2 regions of the Nisaea sp. genome follow, and region 1 is predicted to be linked to the other one. Evidence: riboswitches for the same ligand, from Rfam matches in the RefSeq annotation. Region 1 holds a riboswitch; the other holds the start of a gene.

The links. A riboswitch is a leader RNA that binds a small molecule or an ion and turns the genes downstream of it on or off. The one in region 1 is predicted to bind S-adenosylmethionine.
Region 2: another riboswitch for S-adenosylmethionine. It lies ahead of metA (homoserine O-acetyltransferase MetA); the one in region 1 lies ahead of metZ (O-succinylhomoserine sulfhydrylase).

What each region holds. Positions count from the first base shown of each region.
Region 1 is NZ_JAXMNY010000002.1:365,224-377,393, reverse strand. It holds gene VOI22_RS11410 (mitochondrial fission ELM1 family protein) at 1-892, shown strand, start outside; gene VOI22_RS11405 (GNAT family N-acetyltransferase) at 912-1,388, opposite strand; gene VOI22_RS11400 (PAS domain-containing protein) at 1,385-1,912, opposite strand; gene VOI22_RS11395 (PAS domain-containing protein) at 1,999-2,529, opposite strand; gene metZ (O-succinylhomoserine sulfhydrylase) at 2,624-3,832, opposite strand; SAM riboswitch at 3,984-4,061, opposite strand; gene VOI22_RS11385 (cytochrome P460 family protein) at 4,220-7,276, shown strand; gene greA (transcription elongation factor GreA) at 7,351-7,824, opposite strand; gene carB (carbamoyl-phosphate synthase large subunit) at 7,923-11,180, opposite strand; gene carA (glutamine-hydrolyzing carbamoyl-phosphate synthase small subunit) at 11,189-12,170, opposite strand, start outside.
Region 2 is NZ_JAXMNY010000001.1:386,412-398,581, forward strand. It holds gene VOI22_RS01780 (FAD-dependent monooxygenase) at 1-723, shown strand, start outside; gene VOI22_RS01785 (intradiol ring-cleavage dioxygenase) at 720-1,562, shown strand; gene VOI22_RS01790 (1-phosphofructokinase family hexose kinase) at 1,638-2,609, shown strand; gene VOI22_RS01795 (DMT family transporter) at 2,697-3,629, shown strand; SAM-I-IV-variant riboswitch at 3,709-3,815, shown strand; gene metA (homoserine O-acetyltransferase MetA) at 3,865-4,797, shown strand; gene VOI22_RS01805 (SDR family oxidoreductase) at 4,941-5,714, shown strand; gene VOI22_RS01810 (tyrosine-protein phosphatase) at 5,775-6,353, shown strand; gene VOI22_RS01815 (IclR family transcriptional regulator) at 6,870-7,625, opposite strand; gene VOI22_RS01820 (2Fe-2S iron-sulfur cluster-binding protein) at 7,771-8,103, shown strand; gene VOI22_RS01825 (Rieske 2Fe-2S domain-containing protein) at 8,158-9,477, shown strand; gene VOI22_RS01830 (glutamine synthetase family protein) at 9,474-10,886, shown strand; gene VOI22_RS01835 (AraC family transcriptional regulator) at 11,044-11,928, shown strand; gene VOI22_RS01840 (TonB-dependent siderophore receptor) at 11,993-12,170, shown strand, end outside.

The sequences.
Region 1 (12,170 bases):
CGGCATTGAGCCCGTGATGAAACGTATCCGCCCTTCCCCGCTGCTGCGCGCCTTTCCGGCGCTGGGGAGCTGGCGGATGATTCCGTCGAGCGCTGGGGGCGACCCGCTCACGCCGCCCTGGCCGGATCTTGTCATCGGATGCGGCCGGCGCAATGCGGGCGCTGTGCTTTCGGTCAAGGCGCGGTCGGGCGGCCATAGCTTTGCTGTGCAGATCCAGGATCCGCGAATCGATCCGGAGTTGTTCGACGCGCTGATCGTTCCGGAACACGATCCGGCGCGGGGCGATAATGTGATCGTGACCACGGCTTCCCTGAACAGCCTCGCGACCCTCGATCTGCGGGCCGAGGCGAAACGCTTCAGCCATATGGTCCAGCCGTTGCCGGGGCCGCGCGTGCTTGTCGCGGTCGGCGGTGCCACCCGTCGGCAAAAGGTCGAGGATGCGCTGGTGGACCGGTTTGTCGGTAACCTTGTGCGGCTGATCGACAGCGGCTGCGGCTTGATGATCACGGCCTCCCGGCGGACGCCGGAGCGGCTGGTCCAGGCGCTTTCCGCTCTCGGGCAGAATGAGGCAGCCGCCTGCTTCTGGAACGGGGAGGGGGAGAACCCCTATCTCGGTTTCATCGGCGCGGCTGACGCCATTGTGGTTACATCCGACTCGGTGAACATGGTCTCCGAAGCCTGTTCATCGGGCAAAGGCGTCTATGTCGCCGATCTGTTGGTGCCGACAGGCCGGATTGCCGCTTTCCATCAAAATCTGCGGGCTCGAAAACTGACACGGCCGTTCGACGGGCATGTTGAGCCGTTTCTGTATGAGCCGCTGAACGATGCCGTGAGCGTAGCGGAGGCGTTGTGTCCGATGCTGGAGCGCCATCTGAAGCAGTGCGGCCGCTAACGGCTTGCAAGAGTGCGGCTCAGTCGAGCCTGTAAGACGCAATCACTTTGCCGTTCTGGTTTCCTGTCTCGATAAAACCGAGCGCGCGATAGAAGGACTGGGCGCCCGCGTTCTCTTCCCTGATTACAGCACGGATCGTTCGGAACCCCAGGCGCTTAAGCTGCTTCAGCATTTCATTGAAGAGGCTTCGGCCGACACCCCGGCGGGACGCTTTCAGATCCACGAAAGTGCTGATGTCGCACTGCGTGGGACGATCGGGGTCAGGCAGGCAATCCTGGACGCCAAGAAAAGTGTCCGTCGCATCTTCAATCGCTGCCAGATAGGCGGATCGGTTTGGCAGGGTCCGGATGAAGCTCTCCTGATCCGGCCCCGTTATGGTTTTGGTCATGGCAGTGAGTCTGCCGTCCGCGATAATCGGGTTTATCAGGTCGGCAATGGCAGTAGCGTCCGTGACCTTTATCTGCCGCACCCGGAATGCGCTTTGGGCCGTTATCATGTTTGCATTTCATTGGGGCGGGGCACGGCGATGCCGAGGAGCTGGTCGACATTTTCCCGGTCACTTGCCAGAGGGAAGAGGCCGCGCCAGATATTGATTTGATCGATCCTGTCGTGAGGAATGGCGCCAACCCAGAAGGTCGGGGTTCTCTCCTCTACGGTTCTGTCGAAGCTGTCGAGCATGAACCGGCGGTCGCTTTTCTCGAATACCTTGGACGCAAGCTGGCGCGTCGGATCGCGCCCGACAAGAGAGACATTGCTGGTTCCGTTCAACCTGTAGCAATAGTCCAGTGCGCCATCAGGCGCCCTTATTACATCCATCAGGAATATCCACGGAAGAACATCCCGCGGAAGGTTCTCGGGTTTGAAATCGGTGCGGGCAGGAAGGGTCGGCTCTACGGCCAGTCCACGCCAGAACCGGTAGGCGGTCCTTGTGAGCGAATCCTCGGGTACTTCGTCCAGCGTGATGCGCTTGAGGAAAAGAAATGCAGATCTTTTAATCGCAGACTGGTCGGGATGGCCCATACGTGCCTTCCTGATTGCTTTCCGAATCTCGGTGGGTCGTTAATCCAATAATAGTACAAATTATAGCTAAAGCTACTTTTGAGATGCTATTTCATATCGCCCGACAGGCGGCGCGGCTCGCCGATACCGAGGATCATATTCACTGTTTTCCGGTCACTCGCCAGCGGGAAAATGCCGCGCCAGACGGCAACAGTCTCGTAGCGTGCATGCGGGATACCGGCCTTCCAGAAGGTCGGTATCGCCTGATGCACTGTTAGGTCGAGACTTTCGTTGAGGTATCTGAGCTCCGGCGTTGAAAAATATTCTGTGTTCAGGTGGCCGGTCGGGTCGAAACCGATCGTCGCAACGGCGCTTGTTCCCATGAGCTTGCAGCGGTAGTCGAGGGTGCCGTTCTCGTTGCGCACCACTTTATGCAGGAAGACCCATGGCATGATCTTACGGGGCACGTCCGTCGCGTCGAAGTCGCTCCGGGCCGGCAGGGATGGCTCCGGAGCCAGAGCCCGCCAGAATGCATAGGCTGTTCTGATCAGTGAGTCCTTGGGCAGATCCTCAAGATCAATCCGTTTCGCGAACAGAAAATCTGTTTTACTGAAAGGTTGCCGTCCCCATTGGGCCATTGTGTGCCCCTAATTTGTATCGCTTTTTACGCGTTTTATATAATTAGTAGGGCAATTCCTTTTAAAATCCAGCTTTTCGTTAGACTGCGGGGCGTTAGAACTTGCCGAGTGCCTTTGTGAAATCGGCAATCAGATCGCCCTTGCTTTCAATGCCCGCAGAAATCCGGACCAGACCTTGACCGATGCCGAGTGCCTGGCGGTCGGCCTCTTCCATCGCCCGGTGTGTGGTCGTGTAGGGATGGGTGATCAGGCTCTTTGTATCGCCGAGATTGTTCGAGATATCGACGATCGTGAGGCCGTTCAGAAGCTTGAAGGCAGCCTCTTTGCCGCCCTTGACGTCGAACGAGACAAGAGTGCCGAAGCCGCTCATCTGCTTCGCCGCCAGCGCGTGCTGCGGGTGGGAGGCGAGTCCGGGATAGATGACCCGCGAGATGGCGGCATGGCTTTCCAGGAATTCGGCGATGGCCTGCGCGTTCTCGGACTGGCGGCGCACACGGAGGTCGAGAGTCTCAAGGCCTTTCAGCAAGACCCAGGCATTGAACGGGCTGAGACAGCCGCCGGTATGGCGCATGAAAGGCTCAAGATAATCCTTGCGGAACTCTTTCGAACAGAGCACGGCTCCGCCCAAGGTCCGGCCCTGGCCGTCGATATGCTTGGTGCCGGAATAGACTGAGATGTCGGCGCCGAGGCGGATCGGCTGCTGCAGGATCGGGGTCGAGAAGACGTTATCGACGACGACGCGTGCACCGGCCTGCTTGGCGATGGCGACAACAGCCGGAATGTCGATGATCTCCAGGGTCGGGTTGGAGGGGGTCTCGAAGAAGAAAACCTTGGTGTTCGGTTTGACCGCGCTTTGCCACTGGGCGATGTCGGTGCCGTCGATCAGCGTCGCCTCAATCCCGAACTTCGGGAAGATCTTGGTCACGATGTGATGGCAGGAGCCGAACAGGGCCCGGGCTGCGACCACGTGATCTCCCGTCTTGAGCTGGCAGATCAGGGCTGCCCAGACTGCGGCCATGCCGCTGGCGGTGGCGAAACAGGTCTCGGCGTCTTCCAGCAGGGCCATCCGATCCTCGAACATCTGGACCGTCGGGTTGCCGTATCGGGAATAAACGAAACCGTCTTCCTCGCCGTTGAAGCGAGCCTCGGCCGATTCCGGGCTGTCATAGACATAGCCAGACGTGAGGAACAGGGCCTCTGAGGTCTCTCCGAACTCCGACCGGTTGGTGCCGCCGCGCACCAGGCGGGTTTCCAGATTCCAGTCGGCGGCTTCGGTGAAGGCGGGGCTGGTTTTGTCGGACATGGTCGTCTGCTCCTTGGTCTCTGATTGGGCCCACGGGAGCATTCCCCGTGGCGCTTTAGCACTTGGTGACGCGGATGCAAGCTGCCCTCAAATCCCGCGGGTCCAATCGGCTGGACCAAGCCTGAAACAAAAAAATCCGTCGCGGCGGTGCCGGACGGATCGAAATCCCTCTTTAGCCGCATTTTTAAAGCGCCCGCAATCTGAGTCTCAAATCGGCGCTGGGTTCTGCAATAGACGAGGGCGGCAGGGCATGTCAAGCGCCAGGCCGTCACGGGATGGGTTTTAACAGTTTTGAAACAGCTCTATCCATGGGTAGAGACGAAAACATGTTACTCTACCTTAGAAGGTTTTTCTAAGCGTGCCACAGAGCATGCAGACATGGAGAGAATGATGACTGGGTTCTGCCGGTTGAAGAATGTTTTTGTCTCCGCAGCGCTGCTTTTGGGCCTTGGAACAGGTCTTGCTGCCGCGACCTGCCCGGAAGAGCAGAGTGCTCCGGTCCTGCCGACGGATCTTGAACTGTGCCGGAAACTTGATTCCGTCGTCCGCGATCCTTCCGCGCTGCCGCTGCGGGAATACGAATTGAAGCTGCAGGAATATTTCGTGAATTTCTGCCATCGCGACAAGACGTCCGGCTGGGTGCGGGACAAGTTTGTCCGTGATACCGGACCAGAGACGGCGCATCTGACCGGCGGTGAGTGGATCGGGACCTATCACGGCACGCATGCGCCGGTGGTGATCTGGTACTCGCCGGAAATGTTCGATTGGATCAAGGACAACCGGACCCCGGCGGACGAGGATTCGGGCACGGACAAGGCGCCCGTTCCGGACGGTGCGATCATGGTGAAGGAGATGTACTCCTCCCCGGCATCGGTCTGTTCTGCGGTGGAGCCGGAGAAGCTGATCCCGAACATCCACGGCGCCGCGATCATGGTGCGTGATTCCAAGAAAAGTCATGACGGCTGGTTCTGGGGCTGGTTTGGCTGGAAAGGCTGGGCTCCGGACTATCCGGCGAACCAGTCCTCCAACCTGATGGTCAATATGGGGTTCGCGCAATACTGCATGAACTGCCATGCCTCCGCCCGGGACAACATGACCTTCTCCTCGCAGAAGAATATCGAGGGGGAGCCGGGGCATCCGCTGGTGTTCCTCAATCAGGACGAGGACCCGACGCCGGACACGGCCTCGAACCATCCGGTCGTCACATTACCGACTGATCAGGTCCGACGGCTGGGACAACCTCTCTATGCCTACAATCCCGCATTCACAGAGGCCTTCCAGTGGAACGGGCCCGGGGCGGCACCGGACTATGCGACTGTCCCGAAGATGCCGTCGGAGACTTATGACGAAACCTTTGTGGCCGCCGGCGGCCCGACGATCCATGACGAATATCTGACCTCCAGCCAGTGTCTTGGCTGCCACGATGCGGGCAGCACGGGCTTGCAGTTCGATATGACGGAGCCTGTGTCGCCAGATTATGGCGACGGCTCGGATGCCGCGGCCGGAAAGATGTGGAACCATTCTCCCTATGGCTCCTGGCGGACATCCCCGATGGGGCTGGCCGGACGTGATCCGATCTTCTTCGCCCAGCTCGCGAGCGAGACCCAGACCTTCCATAAAGCCGACGCCAAGCTGGTCGAGAACACCTGCCTCGGCTGTCACGGCATTCTGGGGCAGCGTCAGTACGGCATCGATGTCAGTACCGGCAAGATCAAGCCGTTCGCCACCATGCCGAAGGGTGAGGACCCGGCTGGCTGCGGAGCCTTCACCCGCGAAGTGGTCGAGGCGACGCCGTGGCCATCCGAAAAAGCCAGGAACGAGCATGTCGAATATGCCGATTACGGGGCTTTGGCCCGGGACGGTATTTCCTGCACCTCCTGTCATCGCATGGTGCTCGGCGAAAACATCTCCGACGAGGTGAAGGAGCGACCCGAGAACAAATGCGTGGTCGAGCGGCAGGCCTTCCTCAATCCGGACGTTGACGGGTTTGCCAAAACCTTCACCGGCTCGTTTTTGGTCGGTGGTCCGGAGGTGATCTTCGGGCCGTTCGAGGACCCGAAGACAGCGCCGATGGTGGACTCCCTTGGCAACAAGCCGGCGCATAACACAACCCTCGCCATGTCGGAGACCTGCGGCACCTGTCACACGGTCCACCTGCCGGTGATGCATGAGGGCAAGACCGTCGGTCATGTCTATGAGCAGCTGACCTATCCGGAATGGGCCTTTAGTGCCTATCGCACCGGAACCTCGCCGGACGGCCCATTGCCTGAAGGTGCGGGCTCTATCTCAAAGAGCTGCCAGGACTGCCACATGCCGTCGAAGACAGCGGACGGGAAGCCGGTGAAATCGCGGATCGCGAGCATCCAGGAATTCTCCAATTTCCCGCAGGCCGAATTCAATCGCGGCCCGGATGAAATCGATCTGCCGGTGCGCGAGGGCTTTGCCGAGCACACGCTGGTCGGGCTCAACGTCTTCCTCACCAGCATGGCCCAGCAATTCCCGGACGTGCTCGGCATCAGGACCCAGGACCCGATGATGGGCAAGAAGGGCATGGACCCGTTGATCTATACCGAGCAGAAGATGCTGGATCAGGCGGCGAAGGCGACGGCCGATCTTGCGGTCACCAAAGTCTCTATAGACACTGACAAGGCGCTTCTTGAGGCGGATGTCTCCATCACCAATCATGTCGGGCACAAGTTCCCGTCGGGGGTCGGCTTCCGCCGGGCATTCGTGACCTTTGACGTCATGGACCGGCTGGGGAATGTGATCTGGTCCTCCGGCAATACGGACGGTGCGGGTCGCATCGTTGATCCGGATGGCGCACCCCTGCCGGGCGAGATGTGGTGGAAGGACGATTGTTCTGCCCGGATCGAGCCCGAAAAACGCCTGCACCAGCCGCACCACCAGCTCATCACGCGGCAGGATCAGGTGCAGATCTATCAGGAACTGGTCAGTACGCCGAAGCCGGGCTCCAGTAACCCGCAATGCGGTCACGACGCAAAGCCGGAAGGCCAGCTGACCACATCTTTCCTGTCGATCTGTGCGGAGGTGAAGGATAACAGGCTGCTGCCGACCGGTTATCTTCCGCTCGAACAGCGCAAGGAGATTGCGGCGGCACTGGGCGCCGGTGCGGACATGGCCGAGGATGCCGGGTCTCTCGGTGTCGGGGATGATCCGGACTACAAGAGCGGTGGCGGGGACAGGCTGAGCTATGCCGTCCCGCTGGGCGAGCTTGCGGGCACGCCCGTATCGGTCCGCGCCCGGCTATCCTACCAGGCGACACCGCCCTTCTACCTGCAGGACCGGTTCTGCACGGCCAAGGGCAAGGACCGCGACCGGCTCTATTTCCTCAGCGGGAATCTCAATCTGGCGGGTACGCAGGCCGAGAATTGGAAGTTCACCATCGCCGATACGGGTTCGGTCACCGTGCCGGCGGGTCACTAACGGGACCCTGAACGAAGAAGAGCCCGGCGAACCGGGCTCTTCTCTTCAATTCTGTGCGCGGCAAGGCGCCGGAATTACATCACGGCAATGCTGAGGATTTCGTAGCTTTTCGAGCCGCGTGGCGTCGCCACCTCGGCACTGTCTCCGACCCGTTTTCCGATCAGAGCGCGTGCGATCGGGGAGGAGGTCGAGATAAAGCCCTTCGAAATGTCGGTCTCGTAGGGGCCGACAATGGTGAAGGTCTGCTCTTCGTCCGTATCCTCATCCGCGACCTTGATAATGGTCCCGAAGGTTACCGTTTCGCCGCCGAGTTTGGCGGTGTCGATAACGTCGGCGCGGCTGGTCGCGTCCTCAAGCTCGAGAATGCGGCCTTCGATGAAGCTCTGGCGTTCGCGTGCGGAATGATACTCGGCATTCTCTGAAAGATCGCCGTGTTCGCGTGCTTCCGAAATGGCCTTGATGATCTCGTAGCGCTCCACAGTCTTAAGCTGCTTCAGCTCGGCCTTGAGGCGATCAAAACCTTGCGCCGTCATCGGGACTTTTTCCATTAAACCGACCTCGGTTACTTACTCAAAAAGCTTACAAAAAAGGCGACCCGCTCTTCCGAGGAAGAGTCACCGGTGGCGCCCGGTCCTACCGCCGGCCGTCAAAACGATCCGCTTAGATAGGATTGCAACGGTGCCACTTCAAGGCGACCGGCCCGCATCGCTTTCATTGCCTGAACTGCGGCTCGGGCACCTTCGACCGTCGTATAGTATGGAATATTGTGGGTCAGCGCAGTCTGACGCAAGCTGAAACTGTCCGAGATCGCCTGGGCCCCGCCGGTGGTGTTGAAGACCAAATCAACGTGTCCTGAGAGCATGTTGTCGACGATATGCGGCCGGCCCTCGAGCACTTTCTTGGTTCGGTCGACACGCAAGCCGGCCTCTTTCAGGACATTCGCCGTGCCTTCGGTAGCCAGCAGCTGATAGCCCATTTCCGCGAGATCGATAGAGAGTTTGACGATCTCCGCCTTGTCTTCGTCGCGCACGGACACGAAGACCGTGCCGGACGTCGGCAGATGCGTGCTCGCGGCCATCTGGCTCTTGGCGAAGGCGCGGCCGAAATCTTTGTCGATGCCCATGACTTCGCCGGTAGATTTCATTTCCGGGCCGAGAATGACATCGACGCCGGGGAACCGGTTGAACGGGAAGACGGCTTCCTTCACCGCGACATGGTCCGGCATTTTCGTCGGCAGCGGGAAGTCGGCCAGTTTCTCGCCGGCCATGATGCGGCTGGCGATCTTGGCAATCGGCACACCGGTCGCCTTGGCGACGAACGGCACGGTCCGGCTGGCGCGCGGGTTCACCTCTAGGATGAAGACCGCACCGTCCTTGACCGCGAACTGGGTGTTCATCAGGCCGACCACCTTCAGGCCTTCGGCCAGCAGGGTCGCCTGGCGCCGGATCTCCTGGATCACGGTTTCGGGCAGGCTTTGCGGCGGCAGGGAGCAGGCGCTGTCGCCGGAATGAATCCCGGCTTCCTCGATATGCTCCATGATGCCAGCGATATAGACCTGTTTGCCATCGGAGAGGCAATCCACGTCTACCTCGACGGCGCTGCGCAGGAAGCTGTCAACCAGCACCGGGTTTTTTCCCGATACGATGACGGCCTTTTCCATATAACGGCGGAGCTGCGACGGCTCATGCACGATCTCCATGCCGCGGCCACCCAGTACGTAGGACGGGCGGATGACAACCGGATAGCCGACCTCGCGGGCAATGGCCTCTGCCTGCTCGACGGTAAAGGCGGTGCCGTTTGCTGGCTGACGCAGGCCGAGATCGTTCAGCAGCGCCTGGAACCGTTTCCGGTCCTCGGCGAGATCGATAGCGTCCGGCGATGTGCCGAGGATCGGAATTCCGGCATCTTCAAGTGCCTGGGAGAGCTTCAGCGGGGTTTGCCCGCCGAGCTGCACGATGACGCCTTTCACCGTTCCGTTGGACTGTTCCTTGCGGACCAGCTCAATCACGTCCTCCGCGGTCAGCGGCTCGAAATAGAGCCGGTCGGACGTGTCGTAGTCGGTCGAGACGGTTTCCGGGTTGCAGTTGACCATGATGGTCTCGTACCCGGCCTCGGACAGCGCGTAGGCGGCATGGACGCAGCAATAGTCGAACTCGATGCCCTGACCGATCCGGTTCGGCCCGCCACCCAGGATGACGATTTTCTCGGCATCGGTCGGATCGGACTCGCATTCTGGGGCTTCGTAGCCATTGCTCTCGTAGCAGGAATACATGTAGGGCGTGGGGGACGGGAATTCGCCGGCGCAGGTATCGATGCGCTTGTAGACCGGGCGGATATCCAGTGCGTGGCGGGCCGCCGTCACGTCGGCCTCTTCCGTGCCTGTCAGCTCGCCGAGCCGGGCGTCGGAGAAGCCCATTTGCTTCAGCCGGGCGAAATCCTTCGCATGGGTCGGCAGGCCGGCTTCGCGAACCTCCGCCTCGACGGCCACGATTTCTTCGATATGACGCAGGAACCACGGATCGAAGTGGCTGGCATTCTGGATTTCCTGCAGCGAGAGACCTGCCCGGAAGGCCTGGGCCACGCGCAGCAGCCGGTCCGGCGTCTGTTCGCTGAGCGCCGCAAGGACCCGCTGTTGATCAACGCCGTCGCTGCCGACACCCGGCATATCAACTTCATTGAGGCCAGTCAGGCCGGTTTCCATGGAGCGCAGGGCCTTTTGCAGGCTCTCCGGGAAACTGCGGCCGATGGACATGGCCTCGCCGACCGACTTCATAGCCGTGCTCAGCAGTGGCACCGCGTTCGGGAACTTCTCGAAGGTGAAGCGCGGGATCTTGGTGACGACATAGTCGATGGTCGGCTCGAAGCTCGCCGGCGTCGCGCCGCCGGTGATGTCGTTGCTGAGCTCGTCAAGCAGGTAACCGACAGCCAGCTTCGCCGCGATCTTCGCGATCGGGAAACCGGTTGCCTTGGACGCCAGCGCGGAGGAGCGGGAGACGCGCGGGTTCATCTCGATGACGATGAGCCGTCCGTTCTCCGGATTGACCGCGAACTGGACGTTGGAGCCGCCGGTCTCGACACCGATCTCGCGCAACACCGCGAGGGAGGCGTCGCGCATCCGCTGATATTCCTTGTCGGTCAGCGTCAGGGCTGGGGCGACGGTGATGCTGTCGCCGGTATGGACGCCCATCGGATCGACGTTCTCGATGGAGCAGATGATGATGCAATTGTCCGCCTTGTCGCGGACAACTTCCATCTCGTATTCCTTCCAACCGAGCACGCTTTCCTCGACCAGCACGGAGCTGACCGGAGAGGCGCGCAGGCCGTTGCGAATGATCTGCTCGTATTCCTCGACATTGTAGGCGACACCGCCGCCTTCGCCGCCAAGGGTGAAGGACGGGCGCATGATGGCCGGTAGGCCGACATGGGATAGTGCATCCATCGCTTCCTCGACCGTGTGCACGAGGCTTGAGCGCGGGGAATCGAGACCGATCTTGTCCATTGCGTCGCGGAACAGCAGCCGGTCTTCCGCCTTCTCGATGGCTTCCAGCTTGGCGCCGATCAGCTCGACATTGTACTTGTCCAGCGTGCCGTCCTTGGAGAGCGCGATCGCGGTATTCAGCGCGGTCTGTCCACCCATGGTCGGGAGCAGCGCATCCGGGCGCTCTTTCTCGATCACACGGGCGACCATCTCGGGCGTTATCGGCTCGATATAGGTGGCGTCGGCAAGGCCGGGATCGGTCATGATCGTGGCCGGGTTCGAGTTTACCAGGATGACCCGGTAGCCCTCTTCCTTCAGGGCCTTGCAGGCCTGTGCGCCGGAATAGTCGAACTCGCAAGCCTGACCGATGATGATCGGGCCGGCCCCGATGATCATGATGGACTGGATATCTGTACGTTTGGGCATGGCGCCGCTCAGCTTTCCTTGTCGATCAGATCGACAAACCGTTGGAAGAGGTAATGGCTGTCCCGCGGCCCCGGGGAGGCCTCAGGATGGTACTGCACGGAGAAGACCGGGCGGCCCGTCAGACGGATACCCTCGATCGAACCGTCGAACAGCGAGCGGTGGGTGATCTCCACACCGTCCGGCAGACTGCCTTCGCTGATGACGAAGCCGTGGTTCTGCGAGGTGATTTCCACTTTACCGGTCGTCAAGTCTTTCACCGGATGGTTCGCGCCGCGATGGCCTTGATGCATCTTTTCGGTCTTGGCACCGAGCGACAGCGCCAGCATCTGGTGGCCAAGGCAGATGCCGAAGACCGGCTTGCCGCTATCCACAAGCTTACTGATTTCTGCGACCGCATACGCACCGGTCGCCGCCGGATCGCCCGGGCCGTTGGCGAGGAAGATACCGTCAGGCTCATGCGCCAGGATTTCCTCGGCCTTGGCGTCTGCCGGAACGACGGTGACCTTGCAGCCGAGGCTGGCGAGATTGCGCAGGATGTTCCGCTTGGCGCCAAAATCCACTGCCACGACATGACGCTTGATCTCTGGCTCGGCCTCGAAACTGTCTTCGCCGTTGATGCCGTTGCGGGCGAACTCCCAGGTGCCTTCGCGCCACTGATAGGTCTGCCGGCAGGAAACCTGGATCGCCAGGTCCATACCTTCCAGGCCCGGCCAGTCCTGCGTCGTCTGCCAGAGCGCATCGAGATCGAACACACTGTCCGGAGCATGCACGAGGCAGCCGGTCGGGGCGCCGCCGTCACGGATGCGCCGGGTCAGGCGTCGTGTGTCGATGCCGCTGATACCCGGCAGATCGAAACTTTTCAGCCAGTCGTCGAAATGCCGTTCGGCACGATAGTTCGAGGGCTCGGTCAGATCGGCGCGCAGCACCAGGCCGAGGGCGGCCGGTGTGGTTGTCTCGACGTCCATTGAATTGGCGCCGACATTGCCGATA
Region 2 (12,170 bases), on a different contig from region 1:
GAAGGGCCGCTGCATTATGAGGGAACGATGATGTGGCGCGGGGCGGTGGCCACGGACATGATCGGCGATGGCCGAACGATGATGATCGTCGGAGATCATAACGTTAAGTTCGTCACCTACCCGATCAGCGAGCAGGCCCGGCGGCAGGGGAAAGCCCTCACCAATTGGGTGGCGGAGTTGCGCCGCGACCAGCCACGCCATGTTCAGGATGCGGACTGGACCCGGCAGGGAACACGAGAATTCATCGAGGCGTTCAAGGAGTTTGCGCTGGCGGACATGAATGTCGCCGCAGTCATGGAGGCGACGGAACAGATAACCGAGTTTCCGATGGTTGACCGTGATCCGGTCGATTTCTGGACTGTTGGGCGGGTGACCTTGTTGGGCGATGCAGCGCATCCGATGTATCCGATCGGCGCCAATGGCGCCTCCCAGGCGATCATCGACGCGCGTACTCTCGCGGATATAGTGGCCCAACAACCTGGCCCGGACGGTCTGCTTGCCTATGAGGAATTGCGGTGCCCCGCAACCTCGAAACTGGTTCTGACCAACCGCCGCTCGGGCCCCGAAAGAGTGCTGGATATTGCCGCCGCACGGGTGACCGGTCCTGACGACAGGATCGAGGATCTGATTTCGGCGGAAGAGCTTGAGGAAGTTGCTGCGGGCTATCGAGAGGTTGCAGGCTTTCGCAAGAAGGCATCCGGATCCGGGAGGGAAGGAAAATGACCCGATATTTTACGGAAGAGGCTTCCGCCGAAGCGGTGCACGATCGCATGGGAGAGGATATCAGTCCCAGGCTTGCAGTGGTGATGAGCTCTCTCGTGAAGCATCTGCACCCTTTCGCAAAGGAAGTGGATCTCACGCAGGAAGAATGGGAGTTCGGCATCGACTTCCTGACCCGGACGGGGCAGCTCTGTTCCGGTGAACGGCAGGAATTTATCCTGCTGTCCGACACACTTGGTTTCTCGATGCTGGTCGACGCGATCAACAACCGCCGTCCGGCCAGGGCGACGGAGAGTACGGTCTTCGGTCCGTTCCATGTGGATGGTGCGCCGGTGCGGCAGATGGGGGAGAGCATCTGTCTCGACGGCAAGGGGGAGCAATGCCTGTTCGAGGGGCGCGTCCTTGATCTTGAGGGGCGGCCGGTTGCAGGCGCGAAGCTCGATGTCTGGTCGGACAACGCGGACGGTTTCTACGATGTGCAACAGCCGGAGCAGCAACCGAAATGGAACAACAGGGGCGTTTTCATTGCCGGTGAGGACGGTGCCTACAGCTTCGTCGGTATAAAGCCTGTCTCCTATCCAATCCCGGATGACGGTCCCGTCGGGAAAATGCTCAATGCTTTGGGGCGACATCCCTACCGGCCCGCGCATATGCATTTTCTGGTGACGGCGCCCGGTTATCAGAAGCTGGTGACGCACACTTTCGTTGAGGGAGATCCGTATCTGTCGTCCGATGCGGTTTTCGGCGTGAAGCAGAGCCTTTTGGCATCATTTGAACGGACAGATGGCGAAGTCCCGTGGCGCTCACGCTTTGATTTCGTGCTGAACCCGTCTGGCGAGTGAATTCGAACGCCATGTCGGAACTCGCGCTATGCTGCCGGAGTAAAGTTCGTACTTGATCGGGCCGGGGGCATTTTTTTGACGGGCGGTATACTCACTCTGACCATGAATCCCGCAGTCGACGTGTCGGCTGTGACAGACCATGTGGTTCCAACCAATAAACTCCGATGCCGGGATGCCAGCCGCGATTCCGGGGGCGGCGGCATCAATGTCGCCCGTGTGATCGGACGCCTCGGCGGTGCCTGCCGCGCGATTTATACGGCAGGGGGCGCACTCGGGCAGCAGCTCCGCGATATACTGCAAGAGCAGGGTGTCGACAGCATCGCCATCGACGTTGCCGCCGAAACGCGGGAGAGCTTTTCCGTAACGGAGGCGCGCAGCGGTGCGCAATACCGGTTCGTTCTCCCCGGAGAAGCACTCGACCGGAAGGATTGGCAGGCCTGTATCGATACCGTCGCCACCTATGCCGAGCCGCATCACTATGTCGTCGCGAGCGGCAGCCTGCCGCCGGGTGCACCGGACGATCTATATGCACGGCTCGCCGAAAAACTCTCCGACCAAGACGTCCGGCTTGTTGTCGACAGCTCGGGGCCGGCCCTGGGTGCCGCACTACGCCATGGCATCCATATGGCCAAGCCCAATCTGCAGGAATTGCGCGATCTGACCGGTGCGCCGCTTGAGTGTCGCGCGGACTGGGAAGAGGCTGCCACCGGACTGGTCCGGGATGGCCGGGCGGAAATCCTCTTGCTGACCCTCGGAGAGGAGGGCGCGTTCCTGGTAACCCGCGATCTTCGGGTGCGCGCGGATGCGGTGCCGGTCAAAGCCATCAGTGCCGTGGGCGCGGGGGACAGCTTCCTTGCCGCGATGGTCTGGCGGCTGGTGTCGGGCGATGAGCCAGAGGCGGCGTTCAGATACGCCATTGCGGCTGGCTCGGCCGCGCTTCTGACACCGGGTACTGATCTCTGCCATAAAGAGGATGTGGAACGGCTGCTCGATCAGGTCCGGACGAAACGGATTGATGTGGCCTCGATCGATAGCAATAAAGGATAGTTGGCTTTCACTTTCCGCGCTGGTCGGCGGGCGATTTCATCTCTACAAAATTTGCGCGCAGCGCTTTTCCCCAGGACCGAAAAAAACATGCCAACGACCATCGTTAAATCTGCGGTCGACGCGGAATCTCCGCGTGTCGGTATCGCTTTCGGCTTAATGGCGGCGGTCATCTGGGGCGGTTTCCTCGTGGTGTCCCGGCATGGTGTCGTGCTCGGCCTCGAAGCGGTCGATATCGCTTTTCTCCGTTACGCCTCGGCAGCCTTGGTGATGCTGCCGATATTGCTGCGCCAGCCGGGGCGGAGGGAATTGGTGCAACTCGGCTGGTTCAAGCCGTTGATGCTCGCTGCGCTTGCGGGGCCATTGTTTCTGATCGTCGGGGCCAGCGGGTTTTATTTCGCCCCGGCGGCGCATGCGGCGGTTATCCAGCCGGGCGGCATGACGCTGACCAGCGTCTGTTTCGCCGCGATCCTGTTCGGCGAGCGACTGACACCGGCCAAGCTGACAGGCCTCGCGCTGCTTGTCATCGGGCTGGCGACGATTGCCGGACCGGACCTGTTCTCGGGGCAGTCAGAAGCGTGGAAGGGCGATATCCTGTTCGCGACCGCGGGCACGATGTTCGCCGGTTTTACAATCCTGGTACGCCGCTGGCGGATCAGTGCCTGGACTTCGACCGCCATCGTCTCCGTTCTGTCCGGTTTTCTCTTCGGGCCGCTCTACCTCATGGTTTGGGGGCCGGAGCGTCTGCTGGCGACGCCATTTGAGGCAATCGTCGAACAGGTCGTCGTGCAGGGAATTCTGTCTGCCGTGGTCGCCCTTTTTGCCTTCGCGCGTGCCGTTCATCATCTCGGCCCCGGCCGAGCCTCCTTCTTTCCGGCGATGGCGCCGTCCATGGCAATCCTGATTGCCATACCGGTGCTTGGCGAATTTCCAAGCATCCTGCAATGGGCGGGCCTGGCAATTGCCACGCTGGGCCTCGTCATTGCTCTACGCCGTCCTACGCGGCTCTCCCCGACGGCTTGAAGGATGATTTCCCGGGATTGCGAATTAGACGGGCATCCAGCGACGGAATTGCCAAACGCGCCCGCTTCGATTAAATATCAGTCTGCATCAAGAGTTGAGCCGACGCTCAACGCCAACCTGCTCTCCGGGCAAGGTGGCGCTCCTCTAAAGGAAGATGTGGCCGAACCGGCAACTAATCGGGTCTCGCCATAATGTCTGCTCTGCTCGATGCGCCGGAACAGCAGAGGACGTTTAAATGCCGATCATGATTCCGAACGATCTTCCCGCTTTCGCTGCGCTCGAAGCCGAAGGCGTTATGGTCATGCGCGAGGCGGATGCCATCCGTCAGGATGTGCGGCCTCTCAAGATCGGCTTGTTGAATCTGATGCCGGACAAGATCCGTACGGAAACCCAGATAGCCCGTCTGCTCGGTGCCGGACCGCTGCAGGTTGAGCTGTCCCTGATCAAGATGACGGACCATGTGTCGCGTAACGCCTCCGCGGAGCACATGATTTCCTTCTATCAGCCATGGGAGGACGTGCAGGACGAGAAGTTCGACGGGCTTGTGATCACCGGGGCTCCCGTCGAGAAGATGGAATATGAGGACGTGTCCTATTGGCCCGAGCTGTGCCGGATTTTCGATTGGACGCGGACCCATGTGCATTCGAGTTTCATGATCTGCTGGGCTGCGCAGGCTGCGCTCTATCACTTTCACGGGGTTCCGAAACACGCGCTTCCGCAGAAGGCGTTCGGCGTCTACCGGCATCGCAACATGGCGCCGGCATCGCCGTACCTGCGTGGCTTCTCGGATGATTTCTCCATACCGGTGTCCCGCTGGACCGAAATCCGCTCAGCCGACATTCCGGAGGATTCTGGCATCACGACCCTGATGGACTCCGCCGAGAAGGGCCCGTGTCTGCTTGAGGACAAAGCGCGGCACACGCTCTTCATGTTCAATCACATCGAGTATGATTCCGACTCGCTCAGCGACGAGTATTTCCGTGATCGGGAGCGTGGTCTCGATACCGCGCTGCCACACGATTATTTCCCGGACAACGATCCGGAGCAGGCACCAAAAAACCATTGGCGCAGCCATGCACATCTGCTGTTCGCCAACTGGATCAACCAGATCTACCAGACCACGCCGTTCGACATGGCGCTGATCGGAAGCGGGTCGGAAGAGACCTGACCCGCCGGACTGGCGCCCACCATCATTATGAGCACGCGCCAGTCATCTCTTTTTGTCCGGGCGGCAATCTTCTAACGTCCGACACGAGCAAGTCTGAAGACGCAGAAGCAAGAGGCGTCAGTATCAAAAAAGCGGGGTAGGAAATGACAGATTCAAAGGTTGCCATCATTACGGGGGCCGCGCGCGGTATCGGCCTGGCGGCGGCACTCAAGTTTCTTGACGAGGGCTGGCGCGTGGCGCTGCTGGACCGGGACAGGGAGACGCTGACACAGGCGATGGAAGATATCGGTCACCGCAATGGCGCAATGCCGATCTTTGCCGATGTCTCGGATCCGGATCAGGTACGCCGGGCGGTCGAGGAGACCGAGGCCGCATTCGGGCGCATCGATGCGCTGGTCAACAATGCCGGGATTGCGAATTTCAAGCCGGTACTGGAGACCAGCTTCGAGGAATGGTCCGAGATCATGGCAACCAATCTCAACGGGCCGTTTCTCTGCACCAACGCCGTCGCGCCGGTGATGTTGAAAAACGGTGGCGGAGCGGTTGTGAACATCGCCTCTATCTCCGGCTTTCGCGCAAGCACGCTCCGCGTTGCCTATGGCACCAGCAAGGCAGGGGTATTGCATCTGACCAAGCAGCAGGCGGCCGAGCTCGGTAGTGTAGGTATCCGGGTTAATGCGGTTTGCCCCGGCCCGGTGGACACGGCGATGGCGCTGAAAGTCCATACACCGGAAATTCGGGCCGATTATCACGCCAACATCCCGATGAACCGCTATGGCCTCGAGACGGAATTGGCCGAAGCGATCTTCTTTCTCTCAAGCGACAAGGCGAGTTATATCAACGGTCAGTATCTTGCGGTCGATGGCGGGTTCGAGGCGACCGGGATCGGGCTTTCGACATTGCGTGAAGATTACTAAACCTGAGAGGTTCGACCTTTCAGGCTCTGGCTTCCGGACATTTCACTGGAGCATTCTGCTGTGCCGCAAAAGCGATGCAGGAAAGCATTACGGGTTATCGGAGGGGGATTTTTCGGCCTTCTCCTCGGAGCCGGGCTTTACCTAGGCGGGCTTCAGTTGACCGGCAATTTCCACACCGTCATTCCCGGAACGCTCTATCGGTCCGCTCAGCCAAGCGCTGCGGATATTTCCAAATACCACCAGGCGTACGGCATCAAGACGATTGTAAACCTGCGTGGAGAGCATACCGGTAAGGGCTGGTATGAGGCGGAAGTTGCCGAGGCGGATCGTCTCGGTATCGACCATGTCGATTTCTACATGTCCGCGTCTCTTGAATTGTCGCAGGAAAAAGCCGCAGAGCTCCTGTTGGTTTTCGAGCGGGCAGAGAGGCCGGTGCTGATCCATTGCAAGGCCGGCGCCGATCGGAGTGGACTTGCGGCAGCGCTGTATTTAGCGGCGGTCACCAAACATGGCGAAGAGGCTGCTGAAGAACAGATATCTTTGCGCTATGGGCATGTCTCCATACCATTTGCGGGAGCATTTGCCATGGATGAAACGTTTGAAGTTCTCGAGCCCTGGCTCGGATTTCCGGACTCCTGAGCCTGAAGGACATGAATGGCAAAGATTATCGGATTTCCCGGGTGCCGCTTTTCTCAAGCAGGCAACAATTCAATCTACTTTCCGGTTTCTAGCGTTAATCGATTTGGATTTACGAATTGATATTAATCTTGGGTTGATTTTTTCGATGTTTCCAGATGGGCAAAATTTCTATTTTTGCCGTTGGTGTGTTTCCTAAGGTTCTATAATCCCACTAAAATTTTGTTCTGAATCAGGATTCCAGACAAATAATTTGAGTTCCGGCGAGGCTGGCCGATGCCTGTTGTCTCGGCCATTTGGTAAACCCTTGCGGTGCAGCCGAGTACTGATGTATGGTTTGCCGCGATTTTGGAGTACGCATCTAAAAATTGCGTGTTTTGATGGGCTCTTTTCAGCAATAGCCCGCGTCGGGACGTGTGATTGATCTTCCTGCGGCCGTTTGGGATCGGCTCAGGGTGGCGGGCCGGGGCTTCGTCTCCGGCTCGCCGCGTCAGCATTCCCATGCTCTTGTAAGTGCCGCTAAACGAAGCTCCCCAGCGTCTCCGCACATTCCGAGAGCAGTGCGGCTTTCGCGGCACAAACCTCCATCTCCTCAAACCGCGCCGCAGGCCCAACGATGCCGAGAGCGGCTTTTGCGATATTGTTCGATCCCATGACAGGGACTGCGATGGAAGCGACGCCGGGCTCGTATTCGCCTGTGACGTGGGCGAACCCGCGTGCGCGGGTCGTTGCAAGGTCGGCAAGAACTGCGTCCGGGTCTGTCTTGGTTGCTGGAGTATAGGCGGCGGTCGGCTCGGCGAGGATGCGTTCGATTTCTCCAGGCTCGCTGAAAGCCAGAAGCACGCGACCGATCGCGGTCGCGGTCAGCGGCAATCTCGACCCGATGCTGAAGCCGGACGTGATCAGCGCCGGATCGCCGGGAGAATAGGCAACATAGATTGCGTCCGTCCCGTCCCTGACCGCGAGAGAGATCGCATCGCCGAGGCGCTTCGAATAGGCGGCCATCACCGGTTGCACGGTGCGCCCGAATTGCCGTTCCTTCAGATAGCCGCTGGCCAGCCGGAGCACGCGCGGGCTCGGTGTGTAGGCGCGGTTCGCCTCCAGGAGATAGCCGAGCTGAACCAATGTCAGGACCAGCCTGCGCGTGACCGAGCGATTGATGCCGGTTGCCCGGGAAAGCTCGGGGATCGTGAGAGGGGTTGCGGCATGCTCGAACGCTTCGAGCACTTCCATGCCCTTCATGAAGGTGAGTGAGATATCCTTGTCGGCGATCATGGAACTCCGGGGGTCTTGACCGTATCCTCGGTTTGCGGTGTATTTTTGAACTTGATCAATAATAGACCGAATGTTCGATAATCGGTCAAATCTATATGTCAGCCTCAATCGATATCTGATGGGAGCTGGCAAGGAGAGACATGTCGTGGGCACTAAGATCACCGTTCATTTCGTGCGGCCGGAAGGGGCCGTTGAAACAGTTGAAGCTGAGACGGGTGAAACCGTCATGCAGGCTGCTGTTTTCAATGACGTTGAAGGGATCGAGGCGGAGTGTGGCGGAAGCTGTATGTGCGCGACCTGCCATGTCTATTTCGACGATGCAGTCTCCAGTCTTCTGCCGGAAGCCGAGGAAGAAGAGACGGTGATGCTGGAGGACGCAGCTGCCGAAGTGCGCCCGACCAGCCGTCTTTCCTGTCAGGTCAAACTTACGTCTGAAATGGACGGGATCAGGATTCAGATCCCGGATCGCCAGTACTAGGAAATCGAACCGAGATATCGGATCGAAGCGCTTCAACGCGGAGGAATCCCTGCCATGATGAGCCAGGAAAAGAACGACGAGATCACGCTCGTCGGTGCCGATCAGCCGGCGGGGCGATTGCTGCGGCATTACTGGATGCCGGCGGCGCTCGCGGTCGAACTTGACGGCCCGCGCCCGGTCGCGCCTGTTCGGCTGATGGGCGAGGATCTGGTCCTGTTCCGCCGGGAAGACAACACGCTCGGCCTTATGAGCCGGTTCTGTCCGCATCGCGGGGTCGATCTCTGCTACGGGCGGCTTGAGGGCGGCGGCATCCGCTGCTCTTTCCATGGCTGGCATTTCGACCAGACCGGGCAATGCACCGAGCAGCCGGCAGAACCGGACGGCTCGCGCATGCATGAGCGCATCAGGATCTCCAGCTATCCGGCGGTCGAGAAGAACGGCGTCATCTGGACCTATATGGGGCCGGGCGAGCCGCCTGCTTTCCCGGCGCTGGACTGTTTCCGCGCGCCCGACACCCATGTCTTTGCCTTCAAGGGACTGTGGGAATGCAACTGGCTGCAGGCGCTGGAAATCGGTATCGACCCGGCCCATGCGTCCTTCTTGCACCGTTTCCTGCAGGACGAGGACCCGGCCGACGGCTACGGCAAGCAGTTCCGGGACAAGGCGGCCCAGAGCGACATGCCGATGACCAAGGTATTGCGGGAGTTCGATAACCCGGAGCTGAAGGTAGAAGAGACTGATTACGGGCTGCGGATCATTGCGCTACGCGATCTCGGCAACGGTCAGCGCCACGTGCGGGTGACCAATCAGGTCTTCCCCTGTGCCATTACCATTCCGATGTCGAACGAGATGACCATCACCCAGTGGCATGTACCGGTGGATGATACTCACTGCTACTGGTACTCGATGTTCACCAGCTTCGGCGCGCCGGTCGACAAGGAAAAGATGCGCGAGCAGCGCCTGAAGGAGCACCGGCTGCCGGATTATGCGCCGCTCCGCAACAAGTCCAACGAGTATGGCTACGACCCGGAAGAGCAGAAGACACTGACCTATACGGGCATGGGGCTGGACATCAATGTGCATGACCAGTGGGCAGTGGAATCCATGGGCGCGGTTCAGGACCGCACCCGGGAGCATCTCGCCTCCTCCGACGCCGCCATCGTTCGCTACCGGCGGATGCTGCGCGCCGCGATCAAGAGCGTGAAGCTGGGCGAGGGCGAGCTGCCGCTGGTAATCGACGAAGCCACGGCGAAAGACATTCAGGGGCCGATCTCCATCGATGCCATCGGCCCGACCGAGGAATGGGAGTCTGTCTGGATCGACCGGGATGCCGGCCGGCGTGCTTCCTGCTCCTGGGACGCGGCACTCTCGTGAATGAGGTGACTGTGGATCAGGGTGCAATCGACGCCGTACTGGCGCGGGTAGCAGAAGAGGGGCTTGAAGTCGTCCGCATTTCCTTCGCGGACCAGCACGGGATCTTGCGCGGCAAGACAGTGATGGCGGCCGACCTGGAGAGCGCCTTCCGCTCCGGCATTGCCATGACATCAACACTGCTGCTGAAAGACACCTCGCACCGCACCGTGTTCCCTGTCTGGCAGGAGGATGCTGGGTTCGGTGAAGGGCGTTTAACGGGGGCCGGGGATGTGTTGATGCATCCGGACCCCGCAACCTTCAAGGTGCTGCCATGGTCGCCGCATTCCGGCTGGATGCAGGCGGATCTGATGGATGCCGACGGAGTGCCGCTTGAGGTCTGCTCCCGGGGGATACTGCGCCGGGCGGTCGAGCGGCTGAACGCGCAAGGCTACGATCTGGTCACCGGGCTTGAGGTTGAATTCCATGTCCTGAAAGTAACCGACCCGAAGCTCGGTCACGGGGATACCGGGCAGCCGGAAGAGGCGCCGGAGACCGAGTTGCTCTCTCACGGCTATCAATATCTGACCGAGGACCGGTACGACCAACTGGAAGAAATATTCGATCTGGTCCGGCGCAATGCGGTGGCGCTTGGTCTGCCGGTACGGTCCTTCGAGGCGGAATTCGGGCCGAGCCAGTGCGAGGTGACGTTCCATCCGGCGCCGGCCATGGAGCACGCGGACAACATGATCCTGTTCCGGTCCATGGTGAAGCAGGTCTGCCGCCGCGCCGGGCTGCACGCGACTTTCATGTGTCGGCCAAAATTCAAGGATGCGATGGCCAGCGGCTGGCATTTGCATCAGTCTCTTGTGGATCTGAAGAGCGGCGAAAACCTGTTCATCCCGGAGGAGGGCGAAACTCTTTCAACGCTCTGCGGGAACTGGATTGCCGGCCTGCTCGAGCACGCGGCCGAGAGCTGCCTGCTCTCGACGCCGACGGTAAACGGCTACAAGCGCTATCGCCCCTTCACGCTGGCGCCGGACCGGGTGCAGTGGGGCCGGGACAACAAAGGCGCCATGATCCGCGCTTTGGCGAAGCCTGGCGACAAGGCCAGCCGGGTTGAAAACCGGGTCGGGGAGCCGACAGCCAATCCTTATCTCTATATGGCATCACAGATCCTTGCGGGCCTCGACGGGATCGAGCGCGGGCTTACGGCTCCGGCACCTGTCGAACGGCCTTACGATAGCGATGCGGAAAAGCTGCCATCAAGCCTGGAGCACGCGATCGGGCTGTTCCGGCAGAGCAGTTTCTTCCGGAAAGCGCTCGGCGATGCCTATGTGGATTATTACAGCCACATCAAACAGGCAGAATGGGACCGTTACGCCCAGGCCGTCTCCGAATGGGAAGAGCGGGAATACTTCTCCCTGTTCTAGGTTGTGCTTTTTCCTGTGTAGAAGGCGGACCCATGCGGTGCCCAGCACACTATTTTGATGTGCCGGTCTCGGATTCATTGACAGTTGGCCTGTCATAAGTATCTTCACACCCATTAATAAATGAGAATCATTCTTAGTATCACCCGCAGGATGTGAGATGTCATATCGGCCGCGTATGAAATCCTCCGTCAGGAGCATCGTCCCGGTCCATGACGTCAACTATCTGCAGTTCGACCACATGGTTATTGACCACTGGCAGGTCGAGGCGAAATCCGGCGCCACAGGGGAATACGTTTCCCCCGATCCCCGCTTTGTCGTGTTTTTCGATGGCGCGACCGTGGCGCTTGAGCAGGGCGGTGCGGAAGCTGGAACCGTCTGCGGCGCTTGCTATATTCCGGCAGGGCTGCCCGTCTGCAGCAAGATCCTCACAGCCGGATATCTTGAACATATTGATATCCATATCGAGCAAAAGCAGCTTCTCCGGATCGTTGGGCATTCTGCTGATATGCAGTCGGCCGCATTCCTGTCAGGCAGCATCGAGCTTCAGCAGCTCTCGGGACTTCTTGCGGATGAGTGCCGGAAGCCCCGGCGGCCTGAGGGCTATGCGGAGGCGCTGGCGTGCGGCGTGATCCACGAGATTTTTCATCTCAATGCCCAAAGCCGGAAGCATGACGCCGCGCCAGCCTGGTTCGATGACGTCCTTGATCACGTGATGGAACGTCTCGACCGTCGGCTGAGTATCGAGGAGCTTGCTGCGGTGGCGGGGATGTCGCGGTCGCAATTCTCGAAATGCTTCAGGGAGACGGCGGGGCAGCCGCCCCATCAGTGGGTGATGGAGGCGCGGATCCAGCATGCGCAACGCCTGCTCAGCGACGGAGCGCATCTTTCCCAGGTGGCGCACGATACAGGCTTTGCCGATCAGGCCCATTTCAGCCGAAGTTTTCGGCGCGCAACCGGCCTGCCGCCCGGCCAGTGGTGCAAGCGATACAATTCTTCAAAAAGCAGAGCGTTCGTTCAAGACAGTCTGTCCCTGCAAACCTAGTAGAGGTGCAGCTTCCTGATGGCTGCAAGCCATTCAGTCGTTTTGTCAGGTTTGGGGACAGGCCATGATCCGAATATTTTCTCCCAGGGGCACGGGCAAATTTGTCGTTTTGCCCGCTCTTCTCAGTCTCTCTTTTGGCGGTGTCGCCGTCGCGCAGGACAGCGCGAGCACAACGGTGCTCAAACCTATTGTTGTTCTCGAGAATCAAGAGGATACGACCGGTTCCGCTGCGGACACGAACA